Phytohabitans houttuyneae: one gene and its partner. The protein of the gene in region 2 interacts with the protein of the main gene of each other region in a pairwise test. Links are inferred from orthologs where the notes say so. Each region holds a gene or a part of one and is shown on either strand. Other genes may lie near its edges.

What was found.
Region 1: the proteins of Phou_RS13510 (region 2) and Phou_RS49495 interact in binary tests that used the Escherichia coli proteins (3 or more experiments, as listed by UniProt). The link is inferred for Phytohabitans houttuyneae from one-to-one orthologs.

The regions. Positions count from the first base shown.
Region 1 is NZ_BLPF01000005.1:166,927-170,062, forward strand. The notes cover bases 102-2,930. They hold Phou_RS49495 (ABC-F family ATP-binding cassette domain-containing protein), read left to right. Parts: upstream 102-631; coding sequence 632-2,230; downstream 2,231-2,930. Other genes in these bases: ypfJ (KPN_02809 family neutral zinc metallopeptidase), read right to left, coding at 102-450; Phou_RS49500 (hypothetical protein), read right to left, coding at 2,702-2,930. Also shown: more of ypfJ, read right to left, coding at 1-101; more of Phou_RS49500, read right to left, coding at 2,931-3,136. UniProt on the Escherichia coli protein: Genetic data indicate it may be involved in ribosome assembly or function.
Region 2 is NZ_BLPF01000001.1:3,074,151-3,078,743, reverse strand. What follows is about bases 260-4,545. They hold Phou_RS13510 (multifunctional oxoglutarate decarboxylase/oxoglutarate dehydrogenase thiamine pyrophosphate-binding subunit/dihydrolipoyllysine-residue succinyltransferase subunit), read right to left. Parts: upstream 4,186-4,545; coding sequence 460-4,185; downstream 260-459. Other genes in these bases: Phou_RS13505 (ABC transporter permease), read right to left, coding at 4,382-4,545; Phou_RS13515 (DUF6104 family protein), read right to left, coding at 300-473; Phou_RS13520 (pirin family protein), read right to left, coding at 260-285. Outside these bases: more of Phou_RS13520, read right to left, coding at 1-259; more of Phou_RS13505, read right to left, coding at 4,546-4,593. UniProt on the Escherichia coli protein: E1 component of the 2-oxoglutarate dehydrogenase (OGDH) complex which catalyzes the decarboxylation of 2-oxoglutarate, the first step in the conversion of 2-oxoglutarate to succinyl-CoA and CO(2).

The DNA of each region.
Region 1 (3,136 bases), on a different replicon or contig from region 2:
CAGGTCGATGTACACCTGGTGGTCCGCGGGGCAGTAGAACGGCCCCACGCCCGAGTCAGCCGAGCCGCAGCCGGTGTTCACGGCCTGGCTGAAGAGCACGGTGTCGGCCTGCTGGTACGGCTTGCCGAAGTTTTCCGGCAGGGCCTTCTGCCAGTACGCCTGCACCGCGTTCACGTAGAGCGTGTTGCGGCAGTCGAGCTGGTCCAGCGCGTTCTCCGTCGTGCATTTCTGCTCCAGGGCGGTGTTGTCGCCCTGCCCCTCGCCCCCGCCGCCGATCTGGGTCAGGCCGGCGCCGCCGCCGGCGACAGCCACCAGAAGTGCCACGACGAGGCCGATCCACCCACCCTTACCGCTCGGCAGCGGGATGCCGCCGAGTCCGCCTCCGCCGCCCGATCCGCGCCGGTCCTCGACCTGGCTGGTATCGATACGGGCATCTTCGTTGAGTTCCACGCCGAACCCGGTACCCAGTGATCTTGATTCTTACTCGGTTGGGGCACTCTTGCGGGCCGGGTAGAATCGCTCCCGTGCTGCTCTGCGAAGGCTGAGCCTCTCTGAGCCGACCGGGTCGACGACCGGCCGGCTCATTAGCGCGCCCTGAGTCAGCCTTCGATCACGAGAGCGAGTTGCCACCATGATCACCGCCACCGGCCTGGAGCTTCGCGCGGGCTCGCGGATCCTGCTGTCCGACGCCACGCTCCGCGTGCAGCCCGGCGACCGGATCGGCCTGGTCGGCCGCAACGGCGCCGGCAAGACGACCACCCTCAAGGTGCTGGCCGGCGAGGGCACGCCCTACACGGGCGCCGTCGACCGGCGCAGCGCCGTCGGCTACCTGCCGCAGGACCCGCGCACCGGCGACCTCGACGTCACCGCGCGGGACCGCGTGCTGTCCGCACGCGGCCTCGACACGCTCCTGGCCGAGATGAAGGCCATGGAGGGCAGACTGGCCGACGACGAGCGCGCCCTCCGCCGGTACGGCGCGCTTGAGGACCAGTTCGCCTCCCTCGGTGGGTACGCGGCGGAGGCCGAAGCCGCGCGCATCTGCGCCAACCTCGGGCTGCCTGACCGGGTGCTGGCCCAGACGATCGGCACCCTCTCCGGCGGCCAGCGGCGGCGCATCGAGCTCGCCCGCATCCTCTTCCGCGACGCGGGCGAGGACGGTGCCGGCATCCTGCTGCTCGACGAGCCGACCAACCACCTCGACGCCGACTCGATCACGTGGCTGCGCGGGTACATGGCGGCCCACAAGGGCGGCCTCGTCGTGATCAGCCACGACGTGGCGCTGCTCGACACCGTGGTCAACAAGGTTTGGTACCTGGACGCCAACCGCGCGGTCGTCGACATCTACAACGTGGGCTGGAAGAAGTACCTGGAGCAGCGCGAGACCGACGAGCGGCGGCGCAAGCGGGAGCGGGCCAACGCGGAGAAGAAGGCCGGCGCGCTCATGGCCCAGGCCGACAAGATGCGGGCCAAGGCCACGAAGACGGTCGCCGCGCAAAACATGGCACGCCGCGCCGAAAAGCTGCTGTCCGGCCTGGAGGAGGAGCGGGTCTCGGACAAGGTCGCCAAGGTGCGCTTCCCCACGCCGGCCTCCTGCGGGCGCACACCGCTGACCGCCACCGGTCTGTCCAAGTCGTACGGTTCGCTGGAGATCTTCACGGACGTCGACGTGGCCGTCGACCGCGGCTCCCGGGTCGCGATCCTCGGCCTCAACGGCGCGGGCAAGACCACGCTGCTGCGCATCCTCGGCGGCTTGCTGCCGCCGGACACCGGCGAGGTGGTCGCGGGGCACGGGCTGCGGATCGGGTACTACGCGCAGGAGCACGAGACGCTCGACGTGGAGCGCACTGTCCTGGACCACATGCGCAGCGCGGCGTTCGAGCAGTCGGACACCGACCTCCGCAAGATCCTCGGCGCGTTCCTCTTCTCCGGCGACGACGTCGACAAGCCGGCCGGTGTGCTTTCCGGCGGCGAAAAGACCCGGCTGGCGCTGGCCACGCTGGTCTGCTCCGGCGCCAACGTGCTGCTGCTCGACGAGCCGACCAACAACCTCGACCCGGTCAGCCGCGAGCAGGTCCTCGACGCGATAGCCCGGTACCCCGGCGCGATCGTGCTGGTCACCCACGACCCGGGCGCGGTGCAGGCGCTCAAGCCCGACCGCGCGATCCTGCTCCCGGACGGCGACGAAGACGCGTGGAGCGACGACCTGCTCGAGCTGGTCGAGTTGGCCTGACCGGGTCGCCCTTGTCGATCCGCGCCGGCTGGCCCCGGCACTGATCGCGCCCGGCTTCGCGTGGTGATCGCGGCTTTCCGGCGACAAATCACCCATCTTGTGCCGTTTAGGGCATGATCACCGCTGTGAACGCCATGATCACGCCCGTGGTCCAGCGGGCCTCCGGTGGGCACCCGGCGGCGCGACCCTGCGGATGCCACCCCAGCGCGTCGGCCGAGTGCACGCCACCCCGGCGCACATCGGCCCCCGCGGGTGCCCCCAGCGCGCGTTTGCCCTGCGAGTAGCCACCCCACCGCGTGTCATCCCCGGGCGCGCAACGGCCCAAGGAGTGCCACCGGAGCGGGCGCCAACCGCGCCCACCCGACGCCAGTCCACCAGCGGGAACCCCGGCGGGCGCCGCCCCACCGGGTGATCGTGGAGGCCGGGATCAGCCAAGCAGGCCGGACGCGAGTATCAAAGATAAAGCCCGCCTCACTGAAGCACCGCCCGAAGCACAACAGCCGCCCCGGCTCCCACAGCGACCAGCAGCAGTGGGCTCGGCACCGGGGGTCCGGCCTGGCGTTCCGGGGCCGTGGCGGCGACCGTCAGCCACGGAAAGAACGTCAGCCACGCGTGCTCGACGCCACCGCGGGCGAGCCCGGCGAGCACAGTGGACAGTACGGCCGCGCCGGCGCCGACCAGGAAAGGCCAGCCGGGGGTGTTGCGCATCTTGCGCAGGCTGGCCACGAGCGCCGGGCCGGCGGCCAGCACCAGCACCGCCAGGCTGAGCACGCCCCACCAGATGACCGGCCGCTCGTGCTGGGCGGCCAGCAGGCCGTCGACCCAGCGGAAGCCGAGCAGTTGCGCGATTGCCACGGGGACGAGTGCGCCGAGGCCGGTGACGAAGTTGAGCGCTGCCCGCCGTCT
Region 2 (4,593 bases):
CAGCACCTCGCCTTCGAGCAGCCAGGTCACGGTCTGCAGACCGGTGTGCGGGTGCGGCGGCACCTGCATGCCCGGCCCGCTGCCGATGTCTTCCGGGCCGAAGTGGTCGGCGAAGCACCAGGCACCGACCATGCGGCGCTCGCGGTGAGGGAGCAGGCGGCGGACCACCGTGTACTTGCCGATGGGCACGTCGTGACCGGGCAGCATCACGCTGGTCGGTGCGGCGGTCACGGTCGTGATGCCGCCGCACAACGTCTCCTGCGGGTCCGCCTCCAGGTTGCTCACGAGCGTGCCCCTCGCTACTCGTCGTCGTCCAGCCGGGCCAGCCACGTGGCGAAACGCTCGATGGGCGTCTCGAACTCCGGGTTGAGGTCGATGAAATCGCGCAGCCGCTCGGCCATCCACTCCATCGTCACGGACTCGTCGCCGCGTCGCTCGGCCAGCTCCTCGATGCCGCGGTCAGTGAAGTACATGTAGTGCGGCCTCCATCAGCGCGGCCTGCTCGCCTTCGTGCAGCTTGGCCGAGCCCACCGCGGGAGCGGCCGCCGCCGGGCGGGAGATCCGCCGCAGCCGCACGCCTTCGAGGTGCTCCAGCAGGTTGAGCGCGATGAACGACCACGCGCCCTGGTTGGCCGGCTCCTCCTGCACCCAGGCGAAGTCCTCCGCGTTCGGGTACGCCGCGAGCGCCACACGAAGCTCCTCGATCGGCAGCGGGTAGAGCTGCTCCAGCCGCAGGATCACGGTGTCGGTCACCTTGCGGTCGGCGCGCGCCTGGAACAGGTCGTAGTACACCTTGCCGCTGCACAGCAGCACCCGCTTGACCTGGTCGGCCGGGGGCGCGCCCGGGTCGGCGAGCACCGGCTGGAACGTGCCGGAGGTGAAGTCTTCGACCGACGAGACCGCCAGGCGGTGGCGCAGCAGCGACTTCGGCGTGAAGACCACGAGCGGCTTGCGCTTGGGCGACAGACCTTGGCGGCGAAGCAGGTGGAAGTAGTTGGCCGGGGTGGTCGGTATGGACACCCGCATGTTGTCTTCCGCGCAGAGCTGCAGGTAGCGCTCGGGACGGCCGGACGTGTGGTCGGGGCCCTGGCCCTCGTGGCCGTGCGGGAGCAGCAGCGTCAGCGACGACTGCTGGCCCCACTTGACCTCGCCGGAGGAGACGAACTCGTCGACGACGGACTGGGCGCCGTTGGCGAAGTCGCCGAACTGGGCCTCCCACAGCACCAGCGCCTCGGTGTTTTCCACCGAGTAGCCGTACTCGAAGCCCATCGCGGCAAACTCGGACAGCAGCGAGTCGTGCACGAAGAACCGGGCCCGGTCTTCGGCCAGTGCGGACAGCGGCAGGTAGTCGTTGCCGGTGCGTGCGTCCACAATGGACGCGTGCCGCTGCACGAACGTGCCGCGGCGGGAGTCCTGGCCGGCGAGCCGGACGGTCACGCCGTCGTGCAGCAGCGCGCCGAACGCGATGATCTCGCCGAAGCCCCAGTCGATCGTGCCCTCGACGGCCATCTTGGCCCGCCGGTCGAGCAACTGCTGGATGCGCTTGTGCGGGGTAAAGCCGTCGGGCAGGTTGATGTGCGCGTCGCCGACCGCCTTGACGACCGAGGCGTCGACGGCCGTCTCCACCGCGGGCTCGGGCTCCGGCTGGCGGCTGCGGCTCGGCCGCGTCTCGGTCATGGCCGCGTCGCGGGTCGCCTTGAACACCTGCTCGAGCTGCGCCTGGTAGTCGCGGAGCAGCTCCTCGGCGTCGCCGACGGTGATGTCGCCGCGCCCGATCAGCTCCTCGGTGTAGAGCTTGCGCACCGAGCGCTTCTTGTCGATGATCGCGTACATCAGCGGGTTGGTCATCGACGGGTCGTCGCCCTCGTTGTGACCGCGCCGGCGGTAGCAGACAAGGTCGATCACGACGTCCTTGTTGAACGCCTGCCGGTACTCGAACGCCAGCCGCGCCACCCGCACGACGGCCTCGGGGTCGTCGCCGTTGACGTGGAAGATCGGCGCCTGGATCATCCGGGCCACGTCGGTGGAGTAGAGCGACGAGCGGCTGTACTCCGGGGCGGTGGTGAAGCCGACCTGGTTGTTGACCACGACGTGCACCGAGCCACCCGTGCGGTACCCGCGCAGCTGGGAGAGGTTGAGCGTCTCGGCGACCACGCCCTGGCCGGCGAACGCGGCGTCGCCGTGCACCGCGAGCGGCAGCACGGTGTAGCCCTCCAGCTTGAGGTCGATCCGGTCCTGCTTGGCCCGGACGATGCCCTCCATGACGGGGTCGACTGCCTCGAGGTGCGACGGGTTGGCGGTCACCGAAACGGTGATCGCGTGCTCGCCGTCGGGCGTCGTGAACTTGCCGACCTGGCCCAGGTGGTACTTCACGTCGCCGGAGCCGTGCGCGGTCTTGGGGTCGATGTGCCCCTCGAACTCCGAGAAGATCTTCTCGTACGGCTTGCCGACGATGTTGGCCAGCACGTTGAGCCGGCCGCGGTGCGCCATGCCGATGACGACCTCGTCGAGCTCCGCCTCGGCGGACGCCTGCAGCACCTCGTCGAGCAGCGGAATCAGCGACTCGGCGCCCTCCAGCGAGAAGCGCTTCTGCCCCACGTACTTGGTCTGCAGGAACGTCTCGAACGCCTCGGCCGCGTTCAGCCGGTTGAGGACGTGCTTCTGCTGGCTCGCGTCGGGCTTGGAGTACTTGCGCTCGATCCGCTCCTGGATCCAGCGCCGCTCTTCCGGGTCCTGGATGTGCATGTACTCGACGCCGACGCGGCGGCAGTACGAGTCGCGCAGCACGCCGAGGATCTCGCGCAGCTTCATCCGCTGCTTGCTGGCGAATCCACCGACCGGGAAGTACCGGTCGAGGTCCCAGAGCGTGAGGCCGTGCTCCAGGACGTCGAGATCCGGGTGCTTGCGGATCTGGAACTCCAGCGGGTCGGTGTCGGCCATGAGGTGGCCGCGCACCCGGTACGCGTGGATCAGCTCGTGCACCCGGGCGGTCTTGTTGATCTGGCCCTCGGAGCTGGCCACCACGTCGCGCACCCAGCGGACCGGCTCGTACGGCAGGCGGAGCGAGGTGAAGACCTCGTCGTAGAAGCCGTGCTCGCCGAGCAGCAGCTCGTGCACGTTCTTGAGGAACTCGCCGGACTGCGCGCCCTGGATGATCCGGTGGTCGTACGTGCTGGTCAGCGTGATGATCTTGCTGACCGCGAGGTCGGCGAGGGTCTCCTCGGACATGCCCGCGTAGGGCGCCGGGTACTCCATCGCGCCGACACCGATGATCGCGCCCTGTCCGGTCATCAGCCGTGGCATCGAGTGCACTGTGCCGATGCCGCCCGGGTTGGTCAGCGAGATGGTGGTGCCGGAGTAGTCCTCCATGGTCAGCTCGTTGCGGCGGGCGCGCCGGACCACGTCCTCGTACGCCTGCCAGAACTGCCGGAAGTCCATCTGCTCGGTGCCCTTGATGCTGGGCACGACGAGCGTGCGCGAGCCGTCCGGCTTGGCCAGGTCGATCGCGATGCCGAGGTTGACGTGGGCGGGCTCGACGATCGCCGGCTTGCCGTCGACCTCCGCGTACGAGTTGTTCAGCTCCGGATGCGTGTGCAGGGCCTTGATCAGCGCGTACCCGATCAGGTGGGTGAAGCTGACCTTGCCGCCACGGCCGCGCGCGAGGTGGTTGTTGATCACGATGCGGTTGTCGACGAGGAGCTTGGCCGGCACCGCCCGCACGCTCGTCGCCGTGGGGACGGCGAGGGACGCGTCCATGTTTTGCACGATGCGGGCGGCGACGCCGCGCAGCGTGGTGGTCTTCGCGTCGCTGGGTGCGGCGGCGGCCTGCTTCGCCGGCTGCTTCGCGGCCTCCTTGGGGGCGGCCTTCGGGCTCGCCTTCGCCGCGGTGCCGACAGCGGCCTTCGCGTCCGCACCCGGCTTCGCGCCGTCGGCGGCGGGCTTGGCGCCGTCACTGGGGGACTTGGCGGCCGCACTCGTCGCGGCGGCGGGCTCGGCGGCGGCGGTGGGCTCGGTGGCAGCCGGCTGGGCCGGGGTCTCCGGCTTGTAGTCGGCGAAGAAGTCGTGCCAGGCAGGGTCTACGCTGGCCGGATCGGCGAGGTAGCGCTGGTACATCTCCTCGACGATCCACTCGTTCGGGCCGAAGCCCGCCAGCGGGTTGTCCTGTGATGCCTGTTGGGTCGACACGGCCGGTAATCGCCTCTTTCACGCGGTGGACGGCTCGGGGGCGGAAGTCAGAAGTCGGCATCAAGGCTACGCCTCGCGCATAACAGGTGCGTGGTCGCGGTCTTGCCGTGTCCTGATTCACAAATGTCACAACACGGTCGGGGCGCCCCATGAGTAACGGAGCGCCCCGACTGCAACTACGAGTGGTCGCGAAGAGCTACGAGATGTCCCGCGTACGGGTGATCATCGTGCCGATCACGCCGGTGGCCACGACCCAGGCCACGAGCACCACCGCGCCGACCCAGTACTGCGGCTGGCCCGGAATGTTGGTACCGCTGACCATCAGGCCGGACGCGATCGACGGGAGGCCGAACTGCAGGTCCTCGAACCATTCCCAGTCGAGCCAGTTGGCGATCAGCGTGAAGAACA